Regions from separate parts of the Citricoccus muralis genome, predicted to be linked through region 2. Evidence: riboswitches for the same ligand, from Rfam matches in the RefSeq annotation. Region 2 holds a riboswitch; each other region holds the start of a gene.
The links. A riboswitch is a leader RNA that binds a small molecule or an ion and turns the genes downstream of it on or off. The one in region 2 is predicted to bind S-adenosylmethionine.
Positions count from the first base shown of each region.

Region 1: another riboswitch for S-adenosylmethionine. It lies ahead of P8192_RS03120 (monooxygenase); the one in region 2 lies ahead of P8192_RS02550 (methionine ABC transporter ATP-binding protein).
Region 3: another riboswitch for S-adenosylmethionine. It lies ahead of P8192_RS05140 (O-acetylhomoserine aminocarboxypropyltransferase/cysteine synthase family protein); the one in region 2 lies ahead of P8192_RS02550 (methionine ABC transporter ATP-binding protein).

Region 1 is NZ_CP121252.1:676,090-679,347, forward strand. It holds gene P8192_RS03110 (type I restriction endonuclease) at 1-174, shown strand, start outside; gene P8192_RS03115 (hypothetical protein) at 267-1,061, opposite strand; SAM riboswitch class IV at 1,199-1,314, shown strand; gene P8192_RS03120 (monooxygenase) at 1,329-2,711, shown strand; gene P8192_RS03125 (acyl-CoA dehydrogenase family protein) at 2,711-3,258, shown strand, end outside.
Region 2 is NZ_CP121252.1:562,435-565,692, reverse strand. It holds gene P8192_RS02560 (MetQ/NlpA family ABC transporter substrate-binding protein) at 1-139, opposite strand, end outside; gene P8192_RS02555 (methionine ABC transporter permease) at 273-938, opposite strand; gene P8192_RS02550 (methionine ABC transporter ATP-binding protein) at 940-1,806, opposite strand; SAM riboswitch class I at 1,813-1,904, opposite strand; gene P8192_RS02545 (acyl-CoA dehydrogenase family protein) at 2,033-3,258, opposite strand, start outside.
Region 3 is NZ_CP121252.1:1,121,635-1,124,892, reverse strand. It holds gene metX (homoserine O-acetyltransferase MetX) at 1-330, opposite strand, end outside; gene P8192_RS05140 (O-acetylhomoserine aminocarboxypropyltransferase/cysteine synthase family protein) at 389-1,708, opposite strand; SAM riboswitch class IV at 1,777-1,892, opposite strand; gene hrpB (ATP-dependent helicase HrpB) at 2,090-3,258, shown strand, end outside.

The sequences.
Region 1 (3,258 bases), 110 kb from region 2:
GACAATAACCGTCGATCGATAGCGCGGCTCCACTTCAATCGTTCCCAAAAGTACATCGGCACTTTTGACGAGGAACGCCGCGAAACCAGGCACCCCATCAACGGTTTGGTCGATATCTATCAGTTTGCTGATTCACTGAGGACCACAACCAAACAAATTCTCGAGAGTCTGTAACAGCTCCGCCGGGTGTACTTTCTTCTCTAAATTAGGTCATGGCTGCGAACACCATCGAGTGTCCGCAGCCATGATCGTCTATGGAAAATGAGTCAGGACACCGGGGTGGGGGACTCGATCATCAGGGTGATCTCGCTCGGCGCGGGCCACTCGTTCAGGCTGGAGAACGCGACCTCGGCGTCGTCGTCGGCGTAAATGACGAGTTCGCCCAGCAGTCCGTCGTTGATCATCAACCGGATCTCATGCTCCACCCCATTGCGCTGGAACACCCCGGCCACGCACCAAGTCTGCTGGAACGGGACGAGCCGGGTCGATTCCTCCGGCACGTGGAACACCACGCTGTCATAGGTGGGCTCGAACGCGAGCTGCGTGGCTGAATTGATTTGTTCCTGGACGTCTTCGGACTGGATCAGCTCCTCGGGGGCCAGTAACTCCAGCACCTCGCGGACGCGCGGATGCAGCGGTTCGAAAAGGTCTTCTTCCTCGGTCTCCTCGAGCTCGCGTTCCCAAGCCGCGCGGGATTCCCAGCGGCTGAGCGCGCGGTCCAGGGCGAAGGTGCCGACCATGGTGGCGGCGGCCCCGGCGGCGATCCACCAACGTGGGTGCTCCGAGCCCTTGGACTCGATCCATTCGTGCACGGCGGTGTCCCAGTGATCGAAGCGGCCATCGGCGGCCCACCAGCCGACGGCGTCGGCTCCGGCCTTGATGCCCCAACGTAGCAGGGCCGGCGTGGAGCGCAGGGTGGGGTTGCTGGTGCTGAGTGCGAGCACCGAGGTGAGGGCCGATCCGGCCTGGTAGTAGCGGCGGGTTTCGTCGTCGAGATCTCGAGGGTCAACGAGGCTGAAAGCGGACACGGCGGCGGTGGTGGCGATCTCCGAGAAAGTCATGGTCTCAGCTTAGGGTGTGTGCCGCGACGCCGGGAACAGCTGAAGCCGCGAGGGTGACGGAATGTGTCCCAGCGTGCGCGATCTGGGCCGAAAAGGTTGTCGACGTCGCGCGGGCCCGGCTAGGTTCGGGACCAGAGAATCACGAGATCCGGTGCGAAGCCCTGGCTGACCGGACGGCAACCCTCTCGCCGTAGTGGGGTGCTCCAGGTGAGGATTCGGCCCGCGGTACGACCGTCCCGGGCAAGTACGTAGGAAAGGACCCTCCCCATGTCGACGTCGACGTTTGCCCAGTTGAAAGAAGCCACCGCCGAGCACGGGCCCACCAGCGAGCAGCTGGCCCAGCACTTCAATCCGGTATTCGCCCTGATCCGGGCCGGGGCGCAGCAACGGGAACTGGACCATGAGCTGGCTTTCGACGCGATCGAGTTATTGCGCGATTCCGGGTTCACCCGGGTGCGGCTGGGTCGGGAGTACGGCGGAATCGGGGCGAGCCTGCAGCAGCTGGCAGAGCTGCTGATCGAGCTTGCTGCGGCGGATTCCAACCTGCCGCAAGCCCTGCACGGGCACTTCATGTTCACCGAACAGCACGAGAACGAGTCCCAGGGCTCGGTGTCTCAATGGTGGCTGGCCGAGGTGGCCGCGGGCAAGATCTTCGGCAACGCGCTGGTGGAGTTGCCGCCGACGGCAGGCAAGGCGCCGGTGCTGTTTTCCGACGTCGACGCCGACACCTCGCAGTCAGCGGTGGCCACCGGCACGAGCCAGATCGGGGAGATCTCCGGGGACAAGTTCTACTCCACCGGCGCGCTGTTCGCCGACTACCTGCTGGTGTCGGCCACGCGTCCCGGGCGCGAGGACGAGGGCCCGCTGTTTGTCGTCGTGGATGCGCATGACCGCGGGGTACAACGGGTGGATGACTGGAACGGGTTCGGCCAGCGGCTCACCGCATCCGGCACCACCACGTTCCGCGGGGTTCCGGTGCAGGCCGACCGGTTGCAGGAGTTCAACGTGCCCACCGGGGTGCTGGCCTACACGGTGCTGTGGATCGTGCTGACCGCCACTCAAGCCGGGATTGGTGCGGCAGCACTGCGCGAGATCACCCGGTTCGTGCAGAAGCGGCGTCGGACCTACGATCACGCGACGGCGGAGACGCCCGCCCAGGATCCGCTGGTGCACCAGGTGATCGGGGCGGTGTCGGCGAAGGTGGCATCGGCGCGGCAGATCGTGCGCGGGGCGGCCGAGGTGGTTGAGGAGTCGTACCGGGCCACTCGCGGGCACACCGACCTGGAGGATCCGGTGTTCCTGGAGGCGCACGCCCGGGCGAACATTGCACTCTCGGAGGCGTCGCTGGTGGTGTCGGAGTTGATTCTGGATGCCACCGGGCAGATCTTTGAGGCCGGCGGCGCCTCCGCCACGGATGCGGCCAAGCAGTTGCACCTGCACTGGCTCAACGCGCGCGCCATCGCCAGCCACACCCCGCTGATCTACCGCACCCAGGCGGTGGGGAACTACCGGATCAACGGGGTGCTGCCGCCGCACCACTCGACAGCACGGAACTCCGATCCGGCTGCGGCGGGTGCCGGTGAAGCGGGTGAAGCGGGCGTTGAGGCTGGTGCTGTTGCGACGCCGGTACAGTTCGCAGAGGGCATCTGATGACAACGACGCGTGAGCTGGGAACACAGCCCGACCGAGTCCGGGCCGCGCATCAGAAGCTGGCCCCGGTGTTCGACCAGATCGCGGCCACCGCCGTGAGCCGGGAAGCCGCCGGGGAGCTGGACCGCGACGCGGTGCACGCCCTGCGCGACGCCGGCTACACCCGACTGCGCGTGCCGGAAGAGTACGGCGGGGCTGGGCTGAGCTTCGAGGAGGCCTCCTGGTTTCTGGTGGCCCTAGGCCGGGCCGATTCTAACCTGGCACAGGCACTGCGGGCGCACTGGCTGCACGTGGAGGATGTGCTGTCCCGTCCTGCAGATGACCCGGCCACGCCGGAATTTCGGGACCGGTGGCTGCGCCGGATCGGCGAGGGCGCCATCGTGGGCAACGCCCTCACGGAGCGCGGCAACGTGCGCGGGCAGACCGTCACGCGGCTGCACACCACCGAACGGCGCGACGCCGAGGGCTACCCCGTGCGAGTGCTCACCGGAGAGAAGTTCTACTCCACCGGGGCTGCGTATGCTGACTGGATCCTCGTCTCTGCCAC
Region 2 (3,258 bases):
TCTGGTCTTCGTCAACCGAGGATCCTGCATTGGCCAGTCCGCAGGAGGTCAGGGCGAGGCCGGCGACGAGGCTGAGTCCGACGGTGGACAGTCCGCGTGCACGGCGAGACGGGGCAGCGGAGATGGGCGAGGATGACATAGAGGGGTCCTTTCAGGGACGCTGAGATGTTTTTCGGCGCCACGAAGAGTGCGCAGCGGGTACGGCGGTGACGGTACATGGCGCCGGCGCAGGCGCGGGTGCAGCTGAGGAGTGGCCGCGAGGACCAGGAGAGTCAGGCCAGGCGCTTGTCGGTGACGCGCACCAACCGGTTCCCGATGACCTGGACGGCAGTCACCAGCAGTAGCATGATCGCGATCGCCACCAACATCACCTCGGTTTCGTACCGGTAGTAGCCGTAGCGGATGGCGAAGTCGCCGATACCGCCGCCACCGACGAGCCCCACCATCGCCGAGTAGGAAATGAAGGAGACGGTGGTGATGGTGATCGAACCGATCAGGGCCGGTCGGGCGTCCACGAGCATCACGGAGCGGATGATCTGGCCGCGGGTGGCGCCCATGGCGCGGGCGGCCTCAATGGGCCCGGTGCCCAGCTGGTTGATGTTCTGCTCCACCAGGCGGGCGAAGTACGGGATGGCGTTGACCGTCAACGGGACGATAGCCGCCGCGGTGCCCACGGTAGTGCCCACCACGAACCGGGTGAACGGGATGATCGCGATGAGCAGAATCAGGAACGGGAAGGAGCGCACCGCGTTGACGATGGCGGAAACCACCCGGTGCAGCTGCGGCGAGGGTGAAATCCCGCCGGGGGCGTGGTTGACGAGCCAGATGCCCAGCGGGGTGCCCAGCAGCACCGCAATCGGGATGGCGACCCCGATCATGGCGAAGGTTTGCAACAGCGCTGCGGTGAATTCGGGAAGCAGTTCAATGATGCGTTCCATGTCAGTTCCCCACCTTCTGCAGCGTCGTTGCGGCGTCGTCCGCCGTAACAGAGGCGGCGTCGACGTCCTCGTGAGTGGCCAGCGTGGCGGGCACCTCGAGAGTTCCCGTGCGGCCCTTATCCACCGAGATGCCCTCGGAGATCAGGTAGGAGCCGATCGCGGTGTGCGGCCGGAAACTGTCGGAACGCAGCTGCTCGGTGGTGAACTGCTCGACGATGGCGCCGGATTCCATGACGGTTACGTCGTCGGCCAGGGCCTTGATGACCTCCATCTCGTGGGTGACGACCACGATGGTGATGCCCAGCTGGGCGTTGATGTCGGCCAGGTACTGAAGCACCGTGGCGGTGGTGAATGGATCCAGTGCGGAGGTGGGCTCATCGCAGAGCAACACATTCGGCTTGGTGGCCAGGGCGCGGGCGATGGCCACACGCTGCTTCTGCCCACCGGAGAGCTGAGCAGGGTAGGCCTTGGCCCGGTCGGCCAGGTCCACCAGCTCCAGTGCCTCCAGGGCCCGACGACGACGCTCACGCCGGTTCGTCACGCCCGCGAAGGTCAGCGACAGTTCCACGTTGGCGACGGCGGTGTGATTGTTCACCAGGTTGAAGCCCTGGAAGATCATGCCAATCTGGTGGCGGCGCTGGCGCAGCTGTTCCGCGCTGAGCCCGGTGAGCTCTTCGCCGTCGACCCAGACCTCACCGGAGGTGGGGCGCTCCAGGAGGTTGATGTTGCGCAGCAGTGTGGATTTGCCGGCCCCCGAGAAGCCGATGATGCCGTGGATCGAGCCACGGCGCACGTCGAGACTGACGTCGTCGACCGCAGTGATGTCACCGCCTTTGAACGTGGTGGTGACGTGGCGCAGGGAGATCATGAGAATCCTCCATCGTTGCTGGCATTAGCACCTTCGCCTCGTGGGGCGGGTTGCTGCGACGTCGACGAGCCAGGTCTCTCGGTCGCTCTGGATGGTTACCGGTCCATTCAAACACGGGGACGAACCGCGTGTCATGACGAACCATGACGAGCGTCATGCATCTCGTCATACGGTTCACAAACGCTCTGCAGCGATCACGAACCGTCGAAGATGACGTTATGTGACGTCATTCTTGAGTTGGTGCGGATGCTGCCGCTGAGGCCGGCGCATCGCCGATAGCGGACAGCCCTTGCGGCAGGGTGCCGTTGATGAACCAGTCGCCGACCTGCCGGGAGCGGAAGACGATGGGGTTGTGCGTGGCCACGGTCTGGGCGTTGCGCCAATGCCGGTCCAGCCCCTTCTCGACAGCGGTGTTGGACGCCCCGCCGGTGAGGAAGAGTTCGGAGGCGACCCGGATGGTCTGCTCCGGCACGGTGATCTGCGCCTGCTGGATGGCCAGTTCGGCGGTGTAGAACTCGGCGGGCACCGCTCCGCTGTGGTCGTGGCGGTCGGCGCCAGTGCGCGCAGCCTCGGCCAGGGCATCGTCGAAGGTGCCGGCGGCGTGCAGCACGGTGGCTTCCACGGCGAAGGCGGTGGCCGCGATGTTACCCGTGGCCTCCTGGATCAGCGGATCCTCGCGGTAGGGCAGCCCCAGACCGGTGTTGAAGGTGCGCTTGCGTTCGCGCACCCCGGTTGCTGTCTCCTCGCGCACGGCGCGGGCGATGCCGGCCAGCACGGCGAGCAGCACCAGCTGGAAGAACGAGGCCTCGAAGACCGCTTCCGGCGTGCCGATCCGCCGCGGCAGCACCGCCAGGGGCTCCACCTCGACCTCGTGGAAGCGGGCGGTGCCGGTGGCGGTGAGCTTCTGGCCGAAGCCGTTCCAGTCGTCCTCGAGCTCCACCCCGGCCGCCGTGGTGGGCACGACAGCGAAGGAGCGTTCACCGGTGACGTCACCACCGGGTCCGGTCAGGCTGGCCGAGACGCGGGTGTGGGTGGCGAACAGGGAGCCGGTGGCGTAGAACTTCTCGCCGTCGAGCACCCACGTCGCATCCTGGTCGGCGCCGCCCGAGCGCTGGGTGAGCACCGTATTCAGGGTGCCCAGGGCATTGCCGCCCTTCTCGGTGGACGCGTTGCCCACGGTGGCGCCGGCGCGCAGCTGGGCATACCAGTGGCGGGAACGATCGTCGTCGAGGAAGCGCAGCGACTCCACAAATCCGGCGTGGGAGCGGTATTGATGGGCCACGTTGGAATCGGCGGCCGCCAGGTCGATGAGCAGCCGGATGTAGGTGCGCACACTGGCACCGACTCCCCCGTGCTCGCGGGGTACCCGCAACAAGGCGAATCCGACTCGGTTGAGCGCGGCGATCTCGGCGAAGGGCAACTCGCGATGCAGGTCGCGGTCTCGCGCCCCGG
Region 3 (3,258 bases), 560 kb from region 2:
GAACCACTTTTCGGTGTCGATGGGGCGGCCCGGACCGACCAGGCCCTCCCACCAGCCGGGTTCGTCCGAGGCGTCGGAGGCGGCAACATGGGAATTACCGGTGAGCGCGTGCTCGATCAGGATGGCATTGCTACCGTCACTGTTGAGCTCGCCCCAGGTCTCATAGGCCAGCCGGATCTGCGGGAGCCGGCCGCCGGTCTCGAAATCGAAGCGGCCGAGATCGGCGTAGCGGAGTCCGCCCGGCAGGTCTAGTGCCACCACACTGTTGTCAGCGGTGTTGGTGGTGCTGCTGGTGTCACTGCCGGGCATCGGGTCCACTCCGATGGTCATGTGTTCCTGCTTCTTTCGCCGTCTGGTCTGGGATATTGGTCACTCTCGATTCGGGCCCTCAGGCCCTACCGGACGCGGTAAATCCGGCCTCGAGATCGGCCAGAATATCGTCAACATGCTCCAGCCCCACCGAGAGTCGCACCAGCCCCGGGCCCACCCCGGCGGCGCGCCGCTCATCCTCGGTGAGCTGAGAATGGGTGGTGGACGCCGGGTGAATCACCAGCGAACGGGTGTCGCCGACGTTCGCCACGTGCTGGTGGAGCTGCAGCGCCTCCACGAAAGCCTGCCCGGCTGCCACTCCGCCGTCGATCTCGAATGCCACCACGGAACCGGCACCCCGCAACAGTTGCGATGCCCGCTCGTGCCACCGGCTCGACGGCAGACCGGCGTAGGCGACCGAATGCACCTGGGGGTGAGCCTCAAGATATTCGGCAACCCGTTGGGCGTTGGCGACATGACGTTCCATACGCAGGCTGAGCGTCTCCAATCCGAGGTTGAGAATAAACGCGTTGAACGGGCTGGCCGACGTGCCCAGGTCACGCAGCAGCTGCGTGCGGATCTTCAGGATGTACGCGACGTTGGCACCCAGTGCGCCGTCGGCCCCGAAATCACGACCGAACACGATGCCGTTGTAGGACTCATCCGGTTCATTGAAACCGGGGAACCGTTCCGGATCGGCGGTCCAGTCGAAGTTGCCGGAGTCCACAATCACGCCGCCCAGGGCGGCTGCGTGCCCGCCCAGGAACTTGGTGGCCGAATGCACGACGACGTCGGCCCCGTGGTCAAAGGGTCGCACCAGGTACGGGGTGGTCAGGGTGGAGTCGACGATGAGCGGCACCCCGGCGTCGTGCGCCACCTGAGCCACCCCGGCAATGTCGAGCACATCGGCGCGCGGATTGCCCAATACCTCACCGAACAGCGCCTTCGTCGTCGGCTGAACGGCCGAACGCCACTCGTTCAAATCGTCCGGATCCTGCACGAACGTGGTGGTGATACCCAGTCGGGTCAGGGTGTGTTTGAACAGGTTCTGGGTGCCGCCGTACAGCGAAGCCGAAACCACAATATGGTCCCCGGCCCCGGCCACGTTGAGGATCGCCAGGGTAGTGGCCGACTGCCCCGAGGAGAGCAATACCGCGCCCACCCCACCCTCGAGCGCGGCGATCTTGTTCTCGACGGAGTCGGTGGTCGGGTTGGTCAGGCGCGTGTAGATGGGGCCGAGCTCCTGCAGGGCGAAACGTCCCGCGGCAGATTCGGTGGACGGGAAGCTGAACGACGTCGTCTGGTAGATCGGCAGCTGGGTGGCTCCCGTGGTGGGATCGTTGGTGATCCCGGCGTGGATCTGCTGGGTCTCGAACGACCAGTCTGCTGAAGCGGACATGATGGCGGCTCCTGTTCTGTCAGGGCCATCACCATCGCCGCTCCGAGGCCGAAGAGGCGGCCGGCGATGGCCCGCGCTTGCGGTCGAGGGGTTCCTCGATCGCCTGGTCCTCACCCGGGGCACCCCACCGCGGTTGGAGGGTTGCCGATCAGCTAGCCGGGGCTTGTCGCTGACACTCGTGACCTGGATGTCATTGTGCCAGAATGCACCGCCGGTTTCATCTCGCCGGCGGTCACGGGCGAGACGCGGCGTCATCTGCAGGGGCGGGTTCGGGGTTGATACCGTATTTCCGACAAACCCGACAAACCCGGCAAACCCGACGACGCGCGGGGCACCGGGGTCGGTGACAGTGCTGAAGGAAAGAGGGGCGGGGAACCGATCATGACGAACACACCCGCCGCGCACCAACCCGCCGATTCCTGGGAGATCCCATGGGAACGGATCGTTCAGGGGCTGCCCGCGGCCCGCCTGGTGCCGCAACTGACTGGGCTGGCCGGATGTGAGTTGGCCGAGCAGGCTGAGCTCACCGCGCCAGGAACAGACTCCGGTGCCGGAACGGCGGGCATCCGAGTCGTGATTTCCGCGCCGCCCGGTAGCGGCAAGACCACGGTGGTGCCACCGGCGCTGGCTGCAGTGTCGGCGGGCCGCGTCGTCGTCACGCAACCGCGCCGGATGGCCGCCCGAGCTGCCGCGCGTCGTCTCGTCTCACTCAGCGGTGCGCAGTTGGGCCGCGAGGTCGGCTACACGGTGCGCGGGGACCGACACGTTTCGGCTGCCACGCGGGTGGAGTTCGTGACGACCGGGGTGCTGCTGCGTCGGCTGATCGCGGACCCGGAAGCCAGCGGAATCGGCGCCATCGTGCTCGACGAGGTCCACGAGCGTCACCTTGACACCGATCTGACCTTCGCCTTGGTGGAACAGCTGGGTCAGCTGCGCCCGGACCTGCATGTGGTGGTGATGTCGGCAACCCTCGACGTCGGACACTGGGCGGAGTTGCTGGGTGCACGGGTGCTTGAGGTGGCCACCGAACCGCATCCGCTGCAGGAGATCTGGGCACCCTGGGGAACGCAGGCGCAGCGCAGTCTGGATGCCCGCGGGGTCGCACCCGGTTTTCTGGATCATGTGGCCGACGTCGTCGTCGAGTATCAGCATCTGCACCAGTTCCCGCGTACCCCCGTTGGTCCCGATCGCCCCGGTGACACCCTGGTGTTTTTGCCCGGCGCCCGTGAGATCGACCGGGTGGCGGCCCGGCTGGGTAGCGACCCGCGCCTGGCGCCCGATACCGCGGTGCTGCCTCTGCTGGGGTCGATGCCGGCCCGGGAACAGGACCGGATTCTGGCCCGCAGTACCGACACTGCCTCACAGTTTCCCCGGCGCATCGTGTTGGCCACCAATGTGGCGGAATCGGCGCTGACCGTGCCCGGGGTGCGGCTGGTGGTGGACGCCGGTCTGGATCGGGCCCTGCGGGAGGATTCCCGGCGCGGGGTATCCGGGCTGATCACCCTCGGCGCGTCCAAATCCGCCATGGTGCAGCGCGGTGGGCGTGCGGC